DNA from 2 places in the Phytopseudomonas daroniae genome. Region 1 is predicted to be linked to the other one. Evidence: riboswitches for the same ligand, from Rfam matches in the RefSeq annotation. Region 1 holds a riboswitch; the other holds the start of a gene.

Region 1 (9,484 bases):
TGTGCGCGCCGAAGCGGCGCGCCTGCTGGAGGCCTGGGAAGAGCCCGAGGTGGTGAGCGGCCTGTGCGCCGCGCTGACCGACGCTGACGCCCGTGTGCGTGGCGCGGCAGCGCAGAGCCTCAGCGAGCTGAAGACGGCCGACGCCGGCCGTGTGGTGCTGCCCTGGGCCGAGCATGCCGATGCGTTCGTACGTGCCAGTGCCTTGCGTGCTCTGCGCGAGTTGCGCCTGATCGACAGCGTACCTACGGCCATCGCCGCCCTGCAGGACAGCGACGCGTTCGTGCGTCGTGAAGCGGTGGGCATCCTCGGTTGGTTGAAGCAGACCGATGCCTTGCCGCAACTGGCGCGCCTGGCCAGCGACGATGCCGATACCGAAGTACGCCGCGCCGCAACTGGCGCCCTGGGTCTGGCCAGCGATGACAGCGTGCTGCCGGCTTTGCAGACGGCCCTGAAGGATCGTGAATGGCAGGTGCGCGAGGAGGCGGCAACCACGCTTGGCAAGGTTGGCCAGGCGGGTGCCGGCCCTGCGCTGCTCGAGGCGCTGAGCGACAGCTACTGGCAGGTGCGGCTGCGTGCCGTGCGCTCGCTCGGGCGTTTGCGGTTCGCCGCGGCGCGCGACGCGCTGGTGGAACTGCTGGGGCACGCTATCAGCAACCTGCGCAAGGAATCCGCGCTGGCCCTTGGGGAGTTGGGCGACGCACAGGCACTGCCAGCGCTGCAGTCTGTCGAGCACGATGCCGACCCGGAAGTGCGCAAGGCGGTGCGCATTGCCATCGGCCAGTTGCGTCTGCCCAATCCATGAGCCAGGCGCCCGTCGCGTTACGCAACAGCGCCACGCAATCGAGACTGACCGTCGACTGGGGGGAAGGGCAGGTGCAGGTGCTCAGTCATGAGCGCTTGCGTGCCGGGTGTCCGTGCTCGAAATGCAGGGCGGCACGCCTGGCACAGCGTATCGACGTGGCACCTGACGGAGTGCGGATTACAGCAATCCATGCTCAGGGCTATGGCGTGCAGCTGGTATTCGATGACGGCCACGACCGCGGCATCTATCCGTGGAGTTACCTGCGTGAGTTGGGAGGCGTGGTGAGTTGAGTTGGTTATTTTCCAGGGCGGGTATGTGCCTGGCATTGCCCGATTGTTACGACACTAATCCTGCTGGACGGCAGCGATCGCTTCGCGCCGGGGGCGACGCTCCTACACGATTTGGCGTCGGACGCCGATCTCGCAGGCACCTCGATAGTGTAGGTGAGGATTTTCACGCGATGTAGGAGCCTCGCCCCCGAGGCGATCGTTTCGCGCCGGGGTTGGTGATTCAAGCCATTTATCCCTTGTTCTTGCGCTGCGGTTTGGGCCGCCCCTGCACGCACTTGAAGCGCGGCTCGGTCTTGCAGATCACGTAGATACGCCCGCGGCGCTTGACGATCTGGCAGTCGCGATGGCGCAGCTTGGCCTGTTTCAGCGAGGCGACGACTTTCATGAGCGGGCTCCAGCGAATCCGGCGAAGCGCTTGTTGAAGCCGGCCACTCGGCCCTCGCTCTTGGTCTGGCGTTGCTGTCCGGTGTAGATCGGGTGCGAGGCGCTGGACACATCCAGTGCGACATAGGGATAGGTGTTGCCATCGCTGTGCTCGCGGGTCTTGTCGGTGCTCACCGTGGAGCCGATCAGCCAGTAGGCGTCGGCCGAGACGTCGTGGAACAGCACGGGGCGGTAATCGGGATGGATGCCGGGTTTCATGGGAACTCCAATTAATATGTTATAAAATAACATTTATCAGTTTATTGATTTTGCTTCTCATTTCAAGCGGAATCTTCAGTGCCTGCTACAAGGCGCAAGCAGATGTAGGGTGGATGACGCTCTTTTCATCCACCAGCCCGTAGGATGGGTGAAACCCATCAATTTCCGATGGGTTTCACCCATCCTACGACCGTCCGCTTGCGCCTTATCCCGGACGGTGGCTTGTCTAGCAGTTGAGCCGGGCGCGATAAACGCGTTGCATTATTGTTATAATATAACAATAATGGCGACAAGGAGTTTCACTACGTTATCCGTTTGCCGCCCGCTATTTTTCCCGTGCTACCGGGAAAGGCAGCAACAACCCGCGGTAAATGGCGCTGCCGTGACGTGACTCGATCGTTTAAGATGCCGCCGCCGGTTTCCGCGAGGAATCAATAGGGAATCCGACGCCACCTCATGTGGCGAAACGGAACTGCCCCCGCAACTGTAGGTACCGAGCATGGCTGCATTCGTGTCACTGGAAGCGATTCCGGGAAGGCCGCAGCAGTGCGTCGACGTACTAGTCAGGAGACCTGCCGGCATAGGGTCTGATCAGCTGCGACGCAGCGGTGGTCGGGCGCTGCAATCGAACCAGCCGGCGGGGTGTCCGGGAGGGGCATCCGTAATCACCTTCCGTAAGGGACAGGTGTGGCCATGGCCGCTTGGCGTGATGTGTTCTCCAGCCTGCGCACTGCCGTTTATGCGTATTCGTTGTTTTGGAGATCACCCGCATGCTCGTGTCTCGTTTCGCCGTTTTCACCGCCGCCCTTGGCCTGTCTTCCATGGCGCTGGCCGCCAGCCCGACCCAATACCCGCTGACTATCGACAACTGTGGCCATGCGCTGAGCTTCGCCGCTGCGCCGAACAACACCGTGACCATCGGCCAGGCCGGCACCGAGATCCTCTATTCTTTGGGGGTTGGCGAGCATCTGGCTGGTACTTCTCTTTGGTTCAGCAACGTACTGCCCGAGTTCGAGGCGCAGAACGACAAGGTCGAGCGCCTGGCCGACAACGACCCGAGCTTCGAGTCGGTGATCAGCAAGCGTCCTGGCCTGGTGGCCGTGCAGTTCGAGTGGATGGTCGGCGAGCAGGGCGTGGTTGCTACCCGCGAGCAGTTCCACGAGCTGAAGATCCCGACTTACATCCTGCCATCCGACTGCGAAGGCAAGGATAACCTGGTCGGTGCCGACGGCACTCGCCTGCAGCCGTTCCAGATCGACAGCCTGTACAAGAGCATCCAGCAACTGGCGCAAATCTTCGATGTGCAGGATGAAGGCGACAAGCTGGTCAGCAGCCTGCAGGAGCGACTCGGCAAGGCGGTTGCAAATGCCGAGCAGCGCCAGGCCAGGCAGATCTCCGCTGCGTTCTGGTTCTCCAGCGCCGACCTGGATCTCGATCCCTACATGGCCGGGCAGAAGGGCGTCGCTGACTACATGATGAAATCCCTGGGCCTGCGCAATGTGGTCGAGTCCAGCGAGGAGTGGCCAACCGTGGGCTGGGAAACCCTGGCCAAGGCCAACCCGACCGTGCTGGTGCTGGCGCGCATGGATCGCCGCCGTTTCCCGGCTGACGATGTGGAGAAGAAGCTCGAGTTCCTGCGCAACGATCCGGTGGCCAAGCACATGGATGCAGTGAAGAACGGCCGTATCGTGATCCTCGATGCCGACGGCATGCAGGCTTCGCTGCGCATGATCGCCGGCATCGAAACCCTGGCCAAGGCCGTTGACGGGTTCGATATCCAGAAATGATGGCTCGCGGTACTCACCTGTTCCTGCTGACGCTCATTTGCCTGCTGTTGCTGGCCGTGGCGGTGGTCGCCGGTGTGGCGCTGGGCGAAACGCCGATTGCGCTATCGGTAGTGTTCCAGGTGTTGGCCAACAAGCTGTTCGGCACTGGCTTCGTGCTCGATCCGATCGACCAGGGCATCGTCTGGAACTACCGCCTGACCCGCGCCCTGGTCGCGGCCTGCTGTGGCGCCGGACTGGCGGTATCCGGCGTGGTACTGCAGGCGCTGCTGCGCAATCCGTTGGCCGATCCTTATCTGCTCGGGATTTCCGCAGGGGCCTCCACCGGCGCGGTTTCGGTAGCGCTGCTGGGGCTGGGCGCGGGGATGCTGTCGCTGTCCATGGGCGCCTTTATCGGCGCCATCGCCGCCTTCAGCCTGGTCGCGCTGTTGGCCCGCGCTGCCGGTGGCGGCGCCATGAATGGCACTGGGCAGATCATTCTCGCCGGTATCGCCGGTTCCCAGCTGTTCAACGCCGTGACCTCGCTGCTGATCACCAAATCAGCCAGCGCCGAGCAGGCCCGCGGCATCATGTTCTGGTTGCTCGGTAACCTCAGCGGAGTCAATTGGCACGACGTGGCGCTGGCCGTGCCCGTGGCCCTGGCCGGTGTGTTGCTGGTGGCCTGGCATACCCGGGCGCTGGATGCCTTCACCTTCGGCGCCGAATCGGCGGCATCCCTCGGTGTGCCGGTACGCCGGGTGCAGGCCACGCTGATCGCCAGCGCGGCGCTGGTCACCGCGGTGATGGTGTCGATCGTCGGCTCCATCGGTTTCGTCGGCCTGGTGATTCCCCATGCCGCGCGTTTACTGGTTGGCGTGCGTCATGGTCGGCTGGTGCCGGTCAGTGCCCTGATCGGCGCGATATTCCTGATTGCCGCCGATGTGCTGTCGCGTACCGTGATCAAGGGCCAGGTGCTGCCCATCGGTGTGGTGACCGCGCTGATCGGCGCGCCGGCCTTTGCAGTGATCCTGGTGCGTGGGAGGCGAGCGCGATGAGCACGGTGCTGCAGTGCAGCGATCTGGGCTGGTCGGTGAAAGGGCGCGCCATTGTCGCCGGCGTCGATCTGCAGCTGCGTCAGGGCGAGACACTCGGCCTGATCGGCCCCAACGGTTCCGGCAAGTCGACCCTGCTCAAGCTGCTGTCCGGCATTCGCGTGCCCGGCACTGGGCAGGTGCGGCTGCAGGGCAGGCCGCTGGCGAGCCTGAGCCGCCGCGAAGTGGCCCGGCAGTTGGCCTTCGTCGAGCAGCAGGCCGAGACCGCCGACGCGGTGACCGCGCGCGATGCCGTGGAGCTGGGCCGCACGCCCTGGCTGTCGGCCTTGCAGCCCTGGTCGGCCGAGGATGAACGGATCGTCGTCCAGGCCCTGGCCGATGTGGACATGGCCGAAATGCCGGAACGTGCCTGGAGCACGCTTTCCGGCGGCGAACGTCAGCGCGTGCACATTGCCCGGGCCTTGGCGCAGAAACCGCAGATCCTGCTGCTCGACGAGCCCACCAACCATTTGGATATCCAGCATCAGCTGTCGATTCTCAACCTGGTACGCACGCTGCCGGTGACCACGCTGATCGCCTTGCACGACCTCAACCAGGCGCTGGAATGCGACCGCCTCGGGGTCATGCAACGTGGTCGCCTGGTGGCGCTGGGCGCTCCGGCCGAGGTGCTGACGACCGAGCGCTTACGCGACACCTTCGGCGTACGCGCCCGCTACCTGGTCGACCCTGAAGACGGGGCCCGGGTGCTGCGCTTTCAACCTATCTGATACGAGTCGTTCGCTATGCGCGTTTCCCCGTTTTTCACTTTGCTCGCTACTCTTCTGTTCGTGACTCCGGCGCTGGCCGAAACCCATGAGGTCAAGATGCTCAACCGCGGAGAGTCCGGCTCGATGGTCTATGAGCCCGATTTCCTGGCCATCGCCCCTGGCGACAGCGTGAAGTTCATCGCCACCCACCCGACCCATAACGCTGCGAGCATCCCCGGTTTCCTGCCGCAGGGCGCCGAGCCGTTCAAGGGCAAGATCAACGAAGAGATCGAGGTGACCTTCAGCGAGGCCGGCCTGTATGGCATCCAGTGCATTCCGCACCTGGCCATGGGCATGGTCATGCTCATCCAGGTCGGCGCCCAGCCAGCCAGTGAGGCGCAGATTCCGGCATCGCTGCCGGCGCGGGCCAAGCAGCGCTTCGAACGGATCGTCCAGCGTGCGACCCAGCTACCTTGAACTCGATGAGCCAGTCATGAGCGGTCAGCAACCATGAGCCGAGTGTTGAACACCTTCGCCAGCCTGTCCCCCGCGGCGCGGGTACTGGTGCTCAACAGCCTGGCCTTCAACTTCGGCTTCTACATGCTGGTGCCGTACCTCGCCGGTCACCTCAGTGACACCCTTGGGCTGGCCGGTTGGGCAGTAGGCCTGGTGCTCGGCATCCGGGTGTTCAGCCAGCAGGGGCTGTTCCTGTTCGGTGGGTTGTTGGGTGACCGGATCGGCTACCGGCGCGCCATCCTCATCGGCTGTCTGGTGCGTTGCGTGGGTTTTGCCGTGCTCGGCTTCTCGGAAAGCCTGGCGGTGCTGTTGCTGGCTGCCTGCGTCAGTGGCTTTGCCGGCGCTCTGTTCACGCCTTGCGCCCAGGCCTACCTGGCCGACGAGTGCCAGGACGTACAACAGCGTAAGCGGGCGTTTGCCTTGCAGAACATGGCCAGCACCGCCGGCATGTTGCTTGGGCCGCTGGCGGGCTTGCTGCTGATCGGCATCGACTTCGCGGTATCCGGCAGTGTGGCGGCCGGGCTGTTTCTGCTGATGACGCTGGTGCAGTGGCGCTTCCTGCCGACCAAGGCGCTGGTATCGGGCGATGAGCCGGTGACCATGCTGCGCCAGTGTCTGGAGATGCTGCGGCAGGGGCCGTTCCAGCGTTTCGCCTTGCTGGCCGCGGCCTATCCGCTGCTGTTCCACCCGCTGTATCTGGCGATCCCGGCCTACAGTCACGCTCACGGCGGCGGTCAGGCGTGGATCACCCGGGTATTCGTGATCACCGCGCTGGTCGGCGTGCTGCTGCAGATGCCGATCAGCGCGCTGCGCCAGCGCTGGCTCAGCGAGGGGCAGGGCATGGGCCTCGGGTTGGCATTGATGGCCGCCAGTTACTGTCTGCTGGCCGAGCCTCTGGCGAGTCTGCTGAGTCCGCAATGGGCCGTTCTGCTGATGGCGGCCTTGCTCAGCCTTGGCAGCCTGCTGGTGCTGCCGCTGCTCTCGGCCCACGTGCCGTACTACGCACGCCGCGGCCAGTTGGCCGCCTATTACGGTTTCTTCGCCGGTGTCGGCGGCCTGGCCGCGTTGCTCGGCAACGTGCTGATCGGTCGTCTGTTACCGGCTGACCAGGCGCCCCCGCAAATATTGTGGTGGGCACTGGTCTGCATCGGTTTGGGCGCCGCGATTGGGCTGTCCCGGCATATGGGGCGATTGCCCCGAGATTAAGGAGTGGCAATGAACAGGCTGTACTCGACACTGATCGCTGCAAGCGCATGCTGTCTTTCCCCGCTGGCCATGGCGGCGCCGCAGAGCGCTCAGTCGCAATCCGCCGGTTTTATCGACGATGCCAGCTGGGGCTTGCTCAACCGCACGGTCTTTGAAAACCGCGACTACCGTAACGGCGGGCGCAGCAACGGTGCGCGCAACGCCTACAAGCCGCGGGCCGAGCGCAATGGTTACGCCGAGGAGTGGGGCTACGGGCTGATGGGCGAGTTCAAGTCGGGCTTTACCCAGGGCACCCTCGGCTTCGGCCTGGACGGACACCTGTACCTGTCGCAGAAACTCGACGGTGGCGGCGGCCGCGCTGGCAAGCTGCGCCACCTGCCGGTGGACAACGAAGGCTACGACCAGAATGACGCCGCCCGTGGCGGCGCGGCGCTCAAGGCGCGGCTGTCGTCGACCTGGCTGCGTTACGGCGAGCAGCGGGTGAAAACGCCGATTTTCTCCTCGTCCGATAGCCGCCTGCTGCCCGAGACCCACACCGGCTGGTTCGTCGACAGTCGCGAGTTCGACGACCTGACCCTGTTCGGCGGGCATTTCACCGGTTCGGCGGATCGCAACTCGCGCAGCAACGACAACCCGTTGGTGATCAACTACGCTGACCCGTCCATGCGCCTGGGCAATGCCTTCAGCTTCGTCGGTGGCAGCTACAGCGGTGTGCCGGGGCTGTCCGTCAGCCTCTACAGCGGCGAACTGGAAGACAGCTGGCGCACGCACTACCTGGGCAGCAGCTACAGCCATGCCCTGGCCGAGGACAAGGCCATCAGTGTCGATCTGCATCTGTACCGCAGCAGCGACACCGGCAAGGCGCTGGCCGGCAGGGTGTCCAACACCACCGGCAGCCTGCTGCTCAGCTATGCCCAGGGCTACCACAAGGTCGGCCTGGGCTATCAGAAGGTCGCTGGCGACACACCGTTCGACTACGTCACCCGTGGCGCGATCTGGCTGGGCAACGCGGTGCAGCTGTCGGACTTCAACGCGCCTAACGAGACCTCCTGGCAATTGCGCTACGACTACGACCTGGCCGCGGTCGGCGTGCCGGGGCTGAGCGCCGGCGCCGCCTACATCCGCGGCAGCGGTATCGACGGCAGCGATGTCGACCCCACGGGCAGTTACGCCTGGCTGGGCTACGGCAAGGGCGGCAGGCACTGGGAGCGCGACCTCAACCTGCGCTACGTGGTGCAGTCCGGTGCGGCCAAGGATCTGACGGTGCTGCTGCGCCACAGCCTGCACCGCGGCAATGCCGCCCAGGCCGAGGGGGATGTCGATCAGGTACGGCTGTCGCTGGAGTATCCGCTGAGCGGAAAGCTGTAGTGCGTTAGCATTGGTGCTATTTCCTCTGGAGGTGTCCGCGTGTCGATCCGTCTCAAGGCAGTTACAGGCATGCTGCTCGCGTTGTGTTGGACGCTACCGGTGCAGGCCGCCTTCATGCTGCCCGGCGATGCCATGCGCTGTACCCGAAGCGCCACTGTGCTCAATTGCACGGATCGTTTCGGCAATCACTACGGCATCGTTCAGCAAGGCAATGACACCCTGATGCGTGGCTTCGATGCCATCAGCGGGCAGACCTGGGCACAGACCAGTACCACTTACGGCCGCCTGCAGCTATTTACCGGCGTCAGCAGCAGCGGCGAGCTATGGGTGGGCTCCAGCCGGCGTATCGGCTGGAATGTGGTCAGCCGGCTGTCCAGCTCCAAGGGCGAGCGTGATCGGGTCAATTGCAACCGCATGACAGGTTGCCGTTAGTCCACCTCGCAATCCGACTTCAGCTGAACCGTGGCAGTCGCTGATCGTGCTCTGCCGAATCATCCTGCTGCTCATGCTGAGGCAATCCGGCGACTTTCAGTGTGGGCATCTTCTCGCCAACCAGACGCAGATCACGACGGGGCAGGGCGAAGCGCACATCCAGTTCGCGCAGGGTATCGAGCAGTTGCAGGTTGATCTCCTGCTGGATGTCCATGTACTGGTTGTAGTCCGAGCTCTGCACGATGTAGACCACCTCGAAGGTCAGCTGGCTCTCGTCGAAACCGAGAAAGTGCGCACGGTCGAACTTGGTTTTAGGCGTGGCGCGGATGATGTCGCCAACTCGCTCGGATACCTGGCGCACCTTGTCGCTCGGGGTGTCGTAGCTGATGCCGAACGTGAAGACGATGCGCCGTGTATCCATGCGTTTGTAGTTGTGCACGATCTGCCGCAGCAGGTCGGCATTGGCGCATACCACCTGCTCGCCACTCAGGCTGCGAATGCGCGTGGTCTTCAGGCCGATATGTTCGATGCTCCCGGCCACTTCGCCGAAAACCACGAAATCACCGATCTCGAACGGCTTGTCGACGCCGATCGACAGCGAGGCAAATACGTCGCCGAGCACCGTCTGCACCGCCAGCGCTACGGCGATACCACCAACCCCCAGGCT
Region 2 (9,484 bases), on a different contig from region 1:
CTGAGCACCTACGCTCGCGTCATCGGCCTGGCCTTCCAGGTGCAGGACGACATCCTCGACGTCGAAAGCGATACCGCCACCCTGGGCAAGACCCAGGGCAAGGATCAGGCGAACGACAAACCCACCTACCCGGCCCTGCTCGGCCTGGAGGCGGCGAAGCACTATGCCTGCGAACTGCGCGACCAGGCCCTGCAGGCGCTGCACCCGTTCGACAGCGCCGCCGAGCCACTGCGCGAACTGGCTCGCTATATCGTCGAAAGGCGCAACTGAAGTCACGCCCTCGCTGTCTCATCTGCCACGACCGCTGCGGCGATCCGCGCTCTTGCCCTGCTTGGGCTCGGATCGTCGCATCAGGTAAACTGCCCCATTCTTTGAATTCTTATAACGACTCGCCTGATGCCGACGACTTTCCACGAGATTCCCCGCGAACGCCCGCTGACGCCGCTGCTCGACCGCGCCAACACGCCGGATGAGCTGCGCCGCCTCGGCGAGGCCGAGCTGGAGACCCTGGCGGACGAATTGCGCCAGTACCTGCTCTACACGGTCGGTCAGACCGGCGGGCATTTCGGCGCAGGCCTCGGGGTGATCGAACTGACCATCGCCCTGCACTACGTCTTCGATACCCCGGACGACCGCCTGGTGTGGGACGTCGGCCATCAGGCCTATCCGCACAAGATCCTCACCGGCCGCCGCGAGCGCATGAGCAGCCTGCGCCAGAAGGACGGCATCGCCGCCTTTCCGCGTCGTTCGGAAAGTGAGTACGACACCTTTGGCGTCGGTCACTCCAGCACCTCGATCAGCGCCGCACTGGGCATGGCCATCGCTGCCCAGCGCCAGGGCAGCAAGCGCAAATCGGTTGCCGTGATCGGCGACGGCGCCCTGACTGCCGGCATGGCGTTCGAAGCGCTCAACCATGCGGCAGACGTCAAGGCCAACATGCTGGTGGTGCTCAACGACAACGACATGTCGATCTCCAAGAATGTCGGCGGCCTGTCCAACTACCTGGCCAAGATCCTCTCCAGCCGCACCTACGCCAACATGCGCGAAGGCAGCAAGAAAGTGCTGTCCAAGCTGCCCGGCGCCTGGGAAATCGCCCGCAAGACCGAAGAGCACGCCAAAGGTATGCTGGTCTCCGGCACGCTGTTCGAAGAGCTGGGCTGGAACTACATCGGCCCCATCGACGGCCATGATCTGCCGACCCTGCTGGCCACCCTGCGCAACATGCGCGACCTGGAAGGCCTGCAGTTCCTCCACGTGGTCACCAAGAAGGGCAAGGGCTTCGCGCCCGCCGAGGTCGACCCGATCGTCTACCACGCGATCACCAAACTGGAGCCGATCAACGCACCAGCCAAAGCGAAAAAGCCGTCCGGGCCGAAGTACTCCAGCGTGTTCGGTCAGTGGCTGTGCGATATGGCGGCGAGCGACGAGCGCCTGATGGCCATCACCCCGGCCATGAAGGAGGGCTCCGACCTGGTGACCTTCAGCGAGCGCCACGGGGATCGCTACTTCGACGTGGCCATCGCCGAACAACACGCGGTGACGCTCGCCGCCGGCATGGCCTGTGAAGGCGCCAAGCCGGTGGTGGCGATCTACTCGACGTTTCTGCAGCGCGCCTATGATCAACTGATCCACGACGTGGCCGTGCAGAACCTCGACGTGCTGTTCGCCATCGACCGCGCCGGCCTGGTCGGTGAAGACGGCCCCACTCACGCCGGCAGCTTCGACCTCTCCTACCTGCGTTGCATTCCCGGCATGCTGATCATGACGCCGAGCGACGAGAACGAACTGCACCACATGCTCACCACCGGCTACCAGTTCGCCGGCCCGGCAGCGGTGCGCTACCCGCGTGGCAGCGGCCCGAATGCGCCGATTGACCGCGCACTGAGCGCTCTGCCGATTGGTAAAGGCGTGATCCGTCGCCAGGGCAGCGGCGTCGCCCTGCTGGTGTTCGGCGTGCAACTGGCCGAGGCCCTGCGCGTCGGCGAAACGCTGAACGCCACGGTGGTCGACATGCGCTTCGTCAAGCCCCTGGACGAAGCCCTGATCAGCGAACTGGCCGCCAGCCATGAGCTGCTGGTGAGCATCGAGGAAAACAGCGTGATGGGCGGCGCCGGCAGCGCCGTCAGCGAATTCCTCGCCCAGAGTGGCGCGCTCAAACCGATGCTGCACCTGGGCCTGCCCGACAATTATGTCGAGCACGCCAGGCCCGAACAGATGCTCGCCGAGTGTGGCCTGGATGAAGCGGGGATCGAAGCGGCCGTGCGTAAACGCCTCGCTATTCTTGAGAAAAATTCAAGCAAAGACTGAGGTGCTTGCTTGTAATTCACTCAGGCGCACACTAAGGTACGCGGCGTTCATATCCTGCAAGGTGCGCCCTGACGATCAGCCGTCGGGCGTTAAACGGGAAGCCGGTGCCCTCGCCCAGCGAGTCATCCCGGCGCTGCCCCCGCAACGGTAATCGACTGCAGTACTGCACAGCCGCTCAACAGCCACTGGGTTTCCCGGGAAGGCGAGTGACTGAGTCGAGAGCCCGGAGACCGGCCTCGCAGGATTCGACTGGTGTTGCGGAGGGCATCACCGTCAAGCGACGGCCTTCTGCGCCGCGCTTGCTTCTGCCCTCCTCGAAAGTCTGCCGACCTTTGAGGAAATACATGTGAAATTGTCCCGCCTGATCCTTGCGACGTCTCTGGCTCCCGGCCTGGCTTTGGCCCAGGCCACCAGTTACGACGACGCCCTGAAGCTCTCGGAAACCGTCATCACCAGCAATCGCGAGGTACAGCCACGCGAGCAGAGCAGTACCGCCAGCACGGTATTCACCCGCGAAGATATCGACCGCTTGCAGCCCAGCAGCGTGCTCGATCTGCTGGCCCGCGCTCCCGGCGTACAGGTCACCCGTAGCGGTGGCAGAGGCAGCAACAGCGGCCTGTACATCCGTGGCACCAAATCGGCGCAGAGCCTGGTACTGGTCGACGGTCAGCGCATCGGCTCGGCGTCCGCCGGTATCTCCCCACTGGAATACCTGAATATCGAACAGATCGAGCGCGTCGAGGTACTACGCGGTTCACGCTCGGCGATCCATGGTGCCGACGCGATCGGCGGCGTGGTGCAGATCTTCACCCGTCGGGCCACTGGCGAGGGGCTCAATCCGCGCCTGCGTATCGGTTATGGCACGAACCACACCTGGGAGCGCAGTCTCGGCCTCTCCGGCGGCAACGCAGACACCCGCTTCAACCTCAGCATGAGTGCCGATGACACGCGCGGCATCAACCGCACCTATGCCCGAGTGGCGCCGGATCATGACCGCGACGCCTATCGCAACAACGCTTTCAGCGCCAGCCTCAGCCATCGTTTCAGCAACGAGCTGGAGGCCGGTTTCAGTGTGCTGGATCAACGTGGCGAGAGCGAATATGACCTGGGTTGGGATGGCGCCTACCCCTATGCCGACTACCAGCTCACCAGCTACTCGGGCTTCGTCAGCGCCCAGTTGCTGCCGAACTGGAAAAGCCGCGTGGAACTGGGCCACAGCGAGAACCGCTCCGCCGAGCGTTTTGACGATGTTCCCGACAGCAGCCCGTTCAGCACCTACCGTGACAGCCTGGCCTGGCTCAACACACTCGATTTGGGCAATGGCAACAGCCTGCTCGTCGGTGCAGAAAGCTATCAGGAACAACTCAACAGCAACACTGACCATGCGCAGGACAGCCGCTGGAACCATGCGCTGCTCGCTCAGCACAGCTACCGCGGCGAAGTGTTCTTCACCGAGCTCGGCCTGCGCCACGAGAAGAACCAGCAGTTCGGCAGCGCCAATACCTTCAGCGGCGCGCTGGGCTACAAGCTGGATGCGCGCAACGAACTGATCCTCTCCTACGCCGAAGGCTTTCGCGCGCCAACCTTCAATGACCTGTACTGGCCGGACGGCGGCAATCCGGATCTGCAGCCGGAGACGTCCAAGTCCTACGAACTGCAGTGGCGCAGCCAACTGGCCGAGCGCACTACGTTGCAGGCCTCGGTCTACCGCACCGACCTGCGCGATGCGATCAATGGCTGGCCTGCCGAAAACGTAGACAAGGCGCGCATCAACGGCTTCGAGAGCAGCCTGCAACACGAGCTGCTCGGCTGGCAGACGGCTCTCGGCCTGAGCGTGATCGACCCACGTGATCGCACCACGGGCAAGCAACTCGATCGCCGCGCCAAACGTACCCTGAGCCTGGATGTGGATCGCCAGTTTGGCGACTGGTCGTTCGGCGCGACCTGGCAGGCAGTCAGCCGTACTTACGACGATGCCGCCAATGAGCGTGAGATCGCCGGCCACGGCCTGCTCGGCCTGCGCAGCAGTTGGCAGGCCACGCCAGAACTGGCACTCGGCCTGAAGGTGGATAACCTGCTGGACAAGCGTTACAGCCGTACGCAGTACAGTTATGGAAGCTGGCCGGTGACGAATTACAGCGAGTATCGTGAGGAGGGCCGTACAGCCCTGCTATCGCTGACCTGGACGCCAGCGTTCTGAGAGTCTGTTCACGATCTTTGTGCACCTGGCAAACAGGAACCCGTATCCCTATAGATCGGCGGCAATAAGGCGCAAGCGGCCTGTCGTAGGGTGGACGACGCTTTACCCGTCCACCGCTCTGCAATCGTAATGGTGGATGAAAAGAGCGTCAGCTACGCGCCCCGATCCACCCTACGGGGTGAGCGTCCGCTTGCGTCTTTTTGCTGTCCTTGCACGTGGAATCTCGTCGAAAGATCGTGAACAGGCTCTGAGTCAGGCAATCGACATGCTCACACCCAGCCCTGGGCTTTGAGCTCGCTCTTGAGGTAGGCGTAGTACACCGGCGCAGCGACCAGCCCGGCGATGCCGAACGCCGCTTCGAACACCAGCATGACCAGCAACAGCTCCCAGGCACGCGCCTTGATCTGCCCACCGACGATGCGTGCGTTGAGGAAGTATTCGACCTTGTGGATGACGATCAGATAGGCCAGCGCACCGATCGCCACCCAGATCGACATCGACAACCCCACCACGAAGATCGCCGTATTGGAGATCAGGTTGCCAACCACTGGCAGCAGCCCCGCCACGAAAGTGATCAGGATCAGCGTCTTGGTCAGTGGCAAGTGCACACCGAACAGCGGCAACACGCCAATCAGGAAAATGCTGGTAAAGGCGGTATTGAGCAGGGAAATCTTGATCTGCGCGAACACCACGTTGCGGAAGGCCTCGACGAAATGCCCGACACGCGTCAACAAGGCACCGGCCAATGGCTTGAGCTCACCCGGTTCCGGCACGTTCTGCAGGGCAATGACCGCACCGAGGATCATGCCGATCAGCACCGTGACGAACATGTGCACGGCCCCCTTGCCCAGCAGTTGCAGCTCGCTGATATGGCCGCGCAGCCAATCGTGCAGTGCGATGCGGATGTCGTCGACGCTGGCCGGCAGGTAGGCCACCAGCACCTCCGGCAACTGGGCGCGGGCACGGTCGATCACCTCGAACAACTTGCCCATCAGCCGCCCCGGGTTGTTCAGCTCGTGTATCACCAGCGAGAAGCTACCGGCGAACACCAGACCGAGCACGGCGATCACCAGCACGCTGAGCAGACCGACAGCCAGCAAGCGCCCGAGATGCCCGGCGAACATCCGTTGCATCGGGCGAGCCAGACGGTTGACCAGTTCGAACACCAGCAAACCGGCCAGCAGACTCGGCAGCAGTTTCAACGGGAAGACCAATAGTAGCGCGGCGCCAACGATCAATGCGCTGGCGGGGGAAAACCAAGGGGAGACAGGGGCTTTCATAACATCTGCAACAAACGGGAAGGCATCCAATCTGCCAGTTGCCAGCGCGCTTTACCAGCGTCATCGCATGTCGGCAGTAGGCGGTGCGACCGCCATCACCGAGCGGGTGCCAACAGCTCGCAGAGTTTGGCGGTCGCATCGAGCATCTGGAAGCTCGCGCGCTCCAGGCCTTTGTCCGGTAACCCCCACAATTGCTCGCGCTGCACCGCCGTGAGCTGTGGCCAGCGGCGCCAGGCCTGCAGTTGCCTGATGTCGCCTGCGATGATCACCGCAGGGTCGCGCTGCAGTACGGCCTCGACACTCACCTGCGGGGCCGGCAAATGCAGATCGGCAAATACATTGCGCGCACCGCAAACCTGCAAGGCATCGCTGATGATCTGCCCGCCACCCACGGTATACAACGGCGCATCCCACACCTGATAGAACACCGGCACGGGCCGCTCGCGGCGATAACGATCACGCAGCTCATCCAGCCCGGCCACGAAACGCTCATGCAGGCGCTGCCCCACCTCTGCCCGGCCAAGATGCTCGCCGATCTGCACGAACTGGTGAGCCAGTTCGTGCAGCGAATGGGGTTCCAGCACCAGCAGAGGAATACCGAAGCGTTGCAGTTGCTCGCGCTGAGTGGCACTGACACTGCCCGGCCACAGCAGCACAAGGTCAGGTTGCAGGGCCAGCAGGGTTTCCATCTCCAACTGCCCGTAACGCCCGACTGAAGGTAGATGAGCCAGTGCTGCTGGGCGTTCGCCGCCGTCGAGCACACCGACCAGGAGGTCGGCGGAATCCAGCTCGAGGACGATTTCGCTCAACGAAGGCGCGAGGCTGACCACACGCTCGGCGGCCGACAACACCGTCACCTGCAACATCAATAACGCGAGTAAAGCGCGCAGCATCAGAGCTGCCTGGGAATTCGATAGAGGTAAAGCAGCACGACACTGGCGAGCGCCAGCAACACCAGCGGCACGGCTTCCAGACCTGCGAATACCGCCAGGGCGGCGATCCAGGCCGGCAGCCCGGCGCCAAGAAAGGCCGCACGTCGGCGCTCGGCCAACGTCAGCCAGGCAGCAGGCTCGTCAGCCGTATCCAGCGCCTTGACGGTGGCAAACAGCGCACGCTTGTAAGCGCCGAATAGCGGCAGGCTGACGAACAGCGAGGCCAGCCCTGCGACGAACAGCGGCATGGCCAGCACGCCAGGTTGGCGACCAGCCCCGAAAACGAAGTTGATCAGCAGCAGCGGAGCCAGGGTCAGTGCCAGTTGCCGCCACCAGAGCAGGGCCAACCGGCGCTTGACCGCGGCGCGGGTCAAGGCCGCTCGACCTCGCCCTGGTGCAGCTTGCCGAGCATATGCCCGAGCTTGCCGGCTTTGGTCGCCAGGTATTTGCTGTTGTGCGGGTTCTGCCCAAGCTGCAGCGGCACACGATTGGCCACGGGGATGCCCATGTCGCCCAGCGCCTTGACCTTGCGCGGGTTGTTGGTCATCAGCTTGAGCGAAGAGATACCCAGATGCTGCAGCATTGGTAGACAGATCGCGTAGTCGCGCATGTCCGCACCGAAGCCCAGGCGCTCGTTGGCTTCGACGGTATCGGCGCCACCATCCTGCAGTTCGTACGCACGGATCTTGTTGAGCAGGCCGATGCCGCGACCTTCCTGACGCAGGTAGAGCAACACGCCCCGGCCGGCTTCGGAGATGGCCCGTAGCGCGCCTTCAAGCTGGAAGCCGCAATCACAGCGCAGGCTGAACAACGCATCGCCGGTCAGGCATTCGGAATGCAAGCGACCCAGCACCGGCTCGCCATCAGCCACGTTACCGAAGGTCAGAGCGACATGCTCTTTGCCGGTGGCCTCCTCGAGAAAGCCATGCATGGTGAACACGCCGAACGGGGTCGGCAGTTGGGAGGCGGCGACGAACACGACAGGCACCGGATGCTCCTGGTATCGGAAAGGATGCGGATTTGCGAGGGGTGATAGTGTAACAGCAGCGCCAATACCCGCGTCAGCCGAATTACCGATCAAAAGGATCGAGCGTCCGGCTCATGCGCTGCCTAGGGTCTGTTGCCGTTTCAACGCGAGCCGCGTTGCAGCGAGAAATCTCGCCAGGCCGGGCGGCGATCCGCTAGGCGGAGGACGCAGGGAATGGACTAGCCGTCCGCGTTTTCCCTTGCCAAGTCCTCCAACGACGCATGGCGAGATTTCCCGCGCAACCAGCAGGGCCGGCCATGCGTGAAACGGCAACAGACCCTAGTGTCGCGACAACGGTCATATGTCGGCCAGGGTGGTCGATGTGCCCGAGGCGGCGAACGGGGTATCGTAATGTGGGATGGCAGCTATGTGGCGCAAGCGGCCTGTCGTAGGGTGGACGACGCTTCACCCGTCCACCGCTCTGCAATCGCAATGGTGGATGAAAAGAGCGTCATCCACCCTACGGGGTGAGCGTCCGCTCCCGCCTTTGAGCGACCACCCAGCCCAATCGCTCGGATACGACATTTGATGTGTGACGCTACACTAGCCTGACAGCGAATTATCGGCGCGCAGCGCAATCGATCCCGACACGGCTTCCAACCGCCACGCCAAGTGCGCCGAAATCGCCTTTCCCCACCTCGATGATGTAACGCACCGGCTCCTTCGAGCCGTGTCGCTGCAGGCTGTAGGGCTGCATATCGACCACCTTGCGCACCACGCCGCCAGCATCGATAAAAGCTGCCGAAAGCGCCACACGCGTATTCTTCATCCACAGCTCGCGCATCCCCTCCTCCGGCCAGGCGAAGAGCATGCCGCTGCCGATATCGTCCCGCCCGGACAACCCCACCGCACGCGCCTCGGCGCTGGCGGCGAGCGGCAGATCCAATGTCTCGCCATTGGGAAAGCCGACCCTGCACTCGGACAATTGCGCCAGGGCTGCAGAGGAAGCGAGCCCCAGGCCGCCGACCAGGATGCAGCGCAGAACCCAAGGTGCCATGGGTAACCTCGAACCTGAGAAAAAAGGTGATCCTACCGACAAGCGCCCGTTTTCGGCACTGCCGATACGATCAGCGCCTGACAGGAGACGCCCCAGCGTCCCTGCATTTACCGCTATAATCGCGCATTTTTCCGGGCTCACAGGCCCGCCAACGCTTTCAAGCAGGCACGCATCCATGACCATTCAGGCCGCCGAAGTCGCCAAGCGCCGTACTTTCGCCATCATCTCGCACCCCGACGCCGGTAAAACCACCATCACCGAAAAGCTGCTGCTGATGGGGCAGGCAATTGCCGTGGCCGGTACGGTCAAGTCGCGTAAATCGGATCGCCACGCGACCTCCGACTGGATGGAAATGGAGAAGCAGCGCGGGATTTCCATCACCACCTCGGTGATGCAGTTCCCCTACCGCGAGCACATGGTCAACCTGCTCGACACCCCCGGTCACGAAGACTTCTCCGAAGACACCTACCGCACCCTGACCGCGGTGGACTCGGCATTGATGGTGCTCGACGGTGGTAAAGGCGTCGAGCCGCGTACCATCGCCCTGATGGACGTCTGCCGCCTGCGCGACACGCCGATCGTCAGCTTCATCAACAAGCTGGATCGCGACATCCGCGACCCGATCGAACTGCTCGACGAAATCGAGGCCGTACTGAAGATCAAGGCTGCGCCGATCACCTGGCCGATCGGTTGCTACCGCGACTTCAAAGGCGTTTACCACCTGGCCGACGACACCATCAT

Evidence for each region. A riboswitch is a leader RNA that binds a small molecule or an ion and turns the genes downstream of it on or off. The one in region 1 is predicted to bind cobalamin.
Region 2: it holds a riboswitch for cobalamin, as region 1 does, so the genes downstream of both, DNK10_RS03075 (TonB-dependent receptor domain-containing protein) here and DNK10_RS16840 (ABC transporter substrate-binding protein) in region 1, are expected to answer to the same signal.

What each region holds. Positions count from the first base shown of each region.
Region 1 covers NZ_QJUJ01000007.1:75,723-85,206, forward strand. Annotated here, with positions in the region: gene DNK10_RS16820 (HEAT repeat domain-containing protein) at 1-802, shown strand, start outside; gene DNK10_RS16825 (DUF971 domain-containing protein) at 799-1,092, shown strand; gene ykgO (type B 50S ribosomal protein L36) at 1,322-1,477, opposite strand; gene DNK10_RS16835 (type B 50S ribosomal protein L31) at 1,474-1,734, opposite strand; cobalamin riboswitch at 2,133-2,328, shown strand; gene DNK10_RS16840 (ABC transporter substrate-binding protein) at 2,505-3,521, shown strand; gene DNK10_RS16845 (FecCD family ABC transporter permease) at 3,518-4,552, shown strand; gene DNK10_RS16850 (ABC transporter ATP-binding protein) at 4,549-5,316, shown strand; gene DNK10_RS16855 (pseudoazurin) at 5,332-5,772, shown strand; gene DNK10_RS16860 (MFS transporter) at 5,806-7,017, shown strand; gene DNK10_RS16865 (OprD family porin) at 7,027-8,385, shown strand; gene DNK10_RS16870 (hypothetical protein) at 8,455-8,817, shown strand; gene DNK10_RS16875 (mechanosensitive ion channel family protein) at 8,837-9,484, opposite strand, start outside.
Region 2 covers NZ_QJUJ01000001.1:639,399-648,882, forward strand. Annotated here, with positions in the region: gene ispA ((2E,6E)-farnesyl diphosphate synthase) at 1-270, shown strand, start outside; gene dxs (1-deoxy-D-xylulose-5-phosphate synthase) at 397-2,307, shown strand; cobalamin riboswitch at 2,350-2,560, shown strand; gene DNK10_RS03075 (TonB-dependent receptor domain-containing protein) at 2,654-4,507, shown strand; gene DNK10_RS03080 (AI-2E family transporter) at 4,777-5,787, opposite strand; gene DNK10_RS03085 (cobalamin-binding protein) at 5,883-6,680, opposite strand; gene DNK10_RS03090 (MFS transporter) at 6,680-7,093, opposite strand; gene ribA (GTP cyclohydrolase II) at 7,090-7,707, opposite strand; gene DNK10_RS03100 (DUF192 domain-containing protein) at 8,306-8,743, opposite strand; gene DNK10_RS03105 (peptide chain release factor 3) at 8,919-9,484, shown strand, end outside.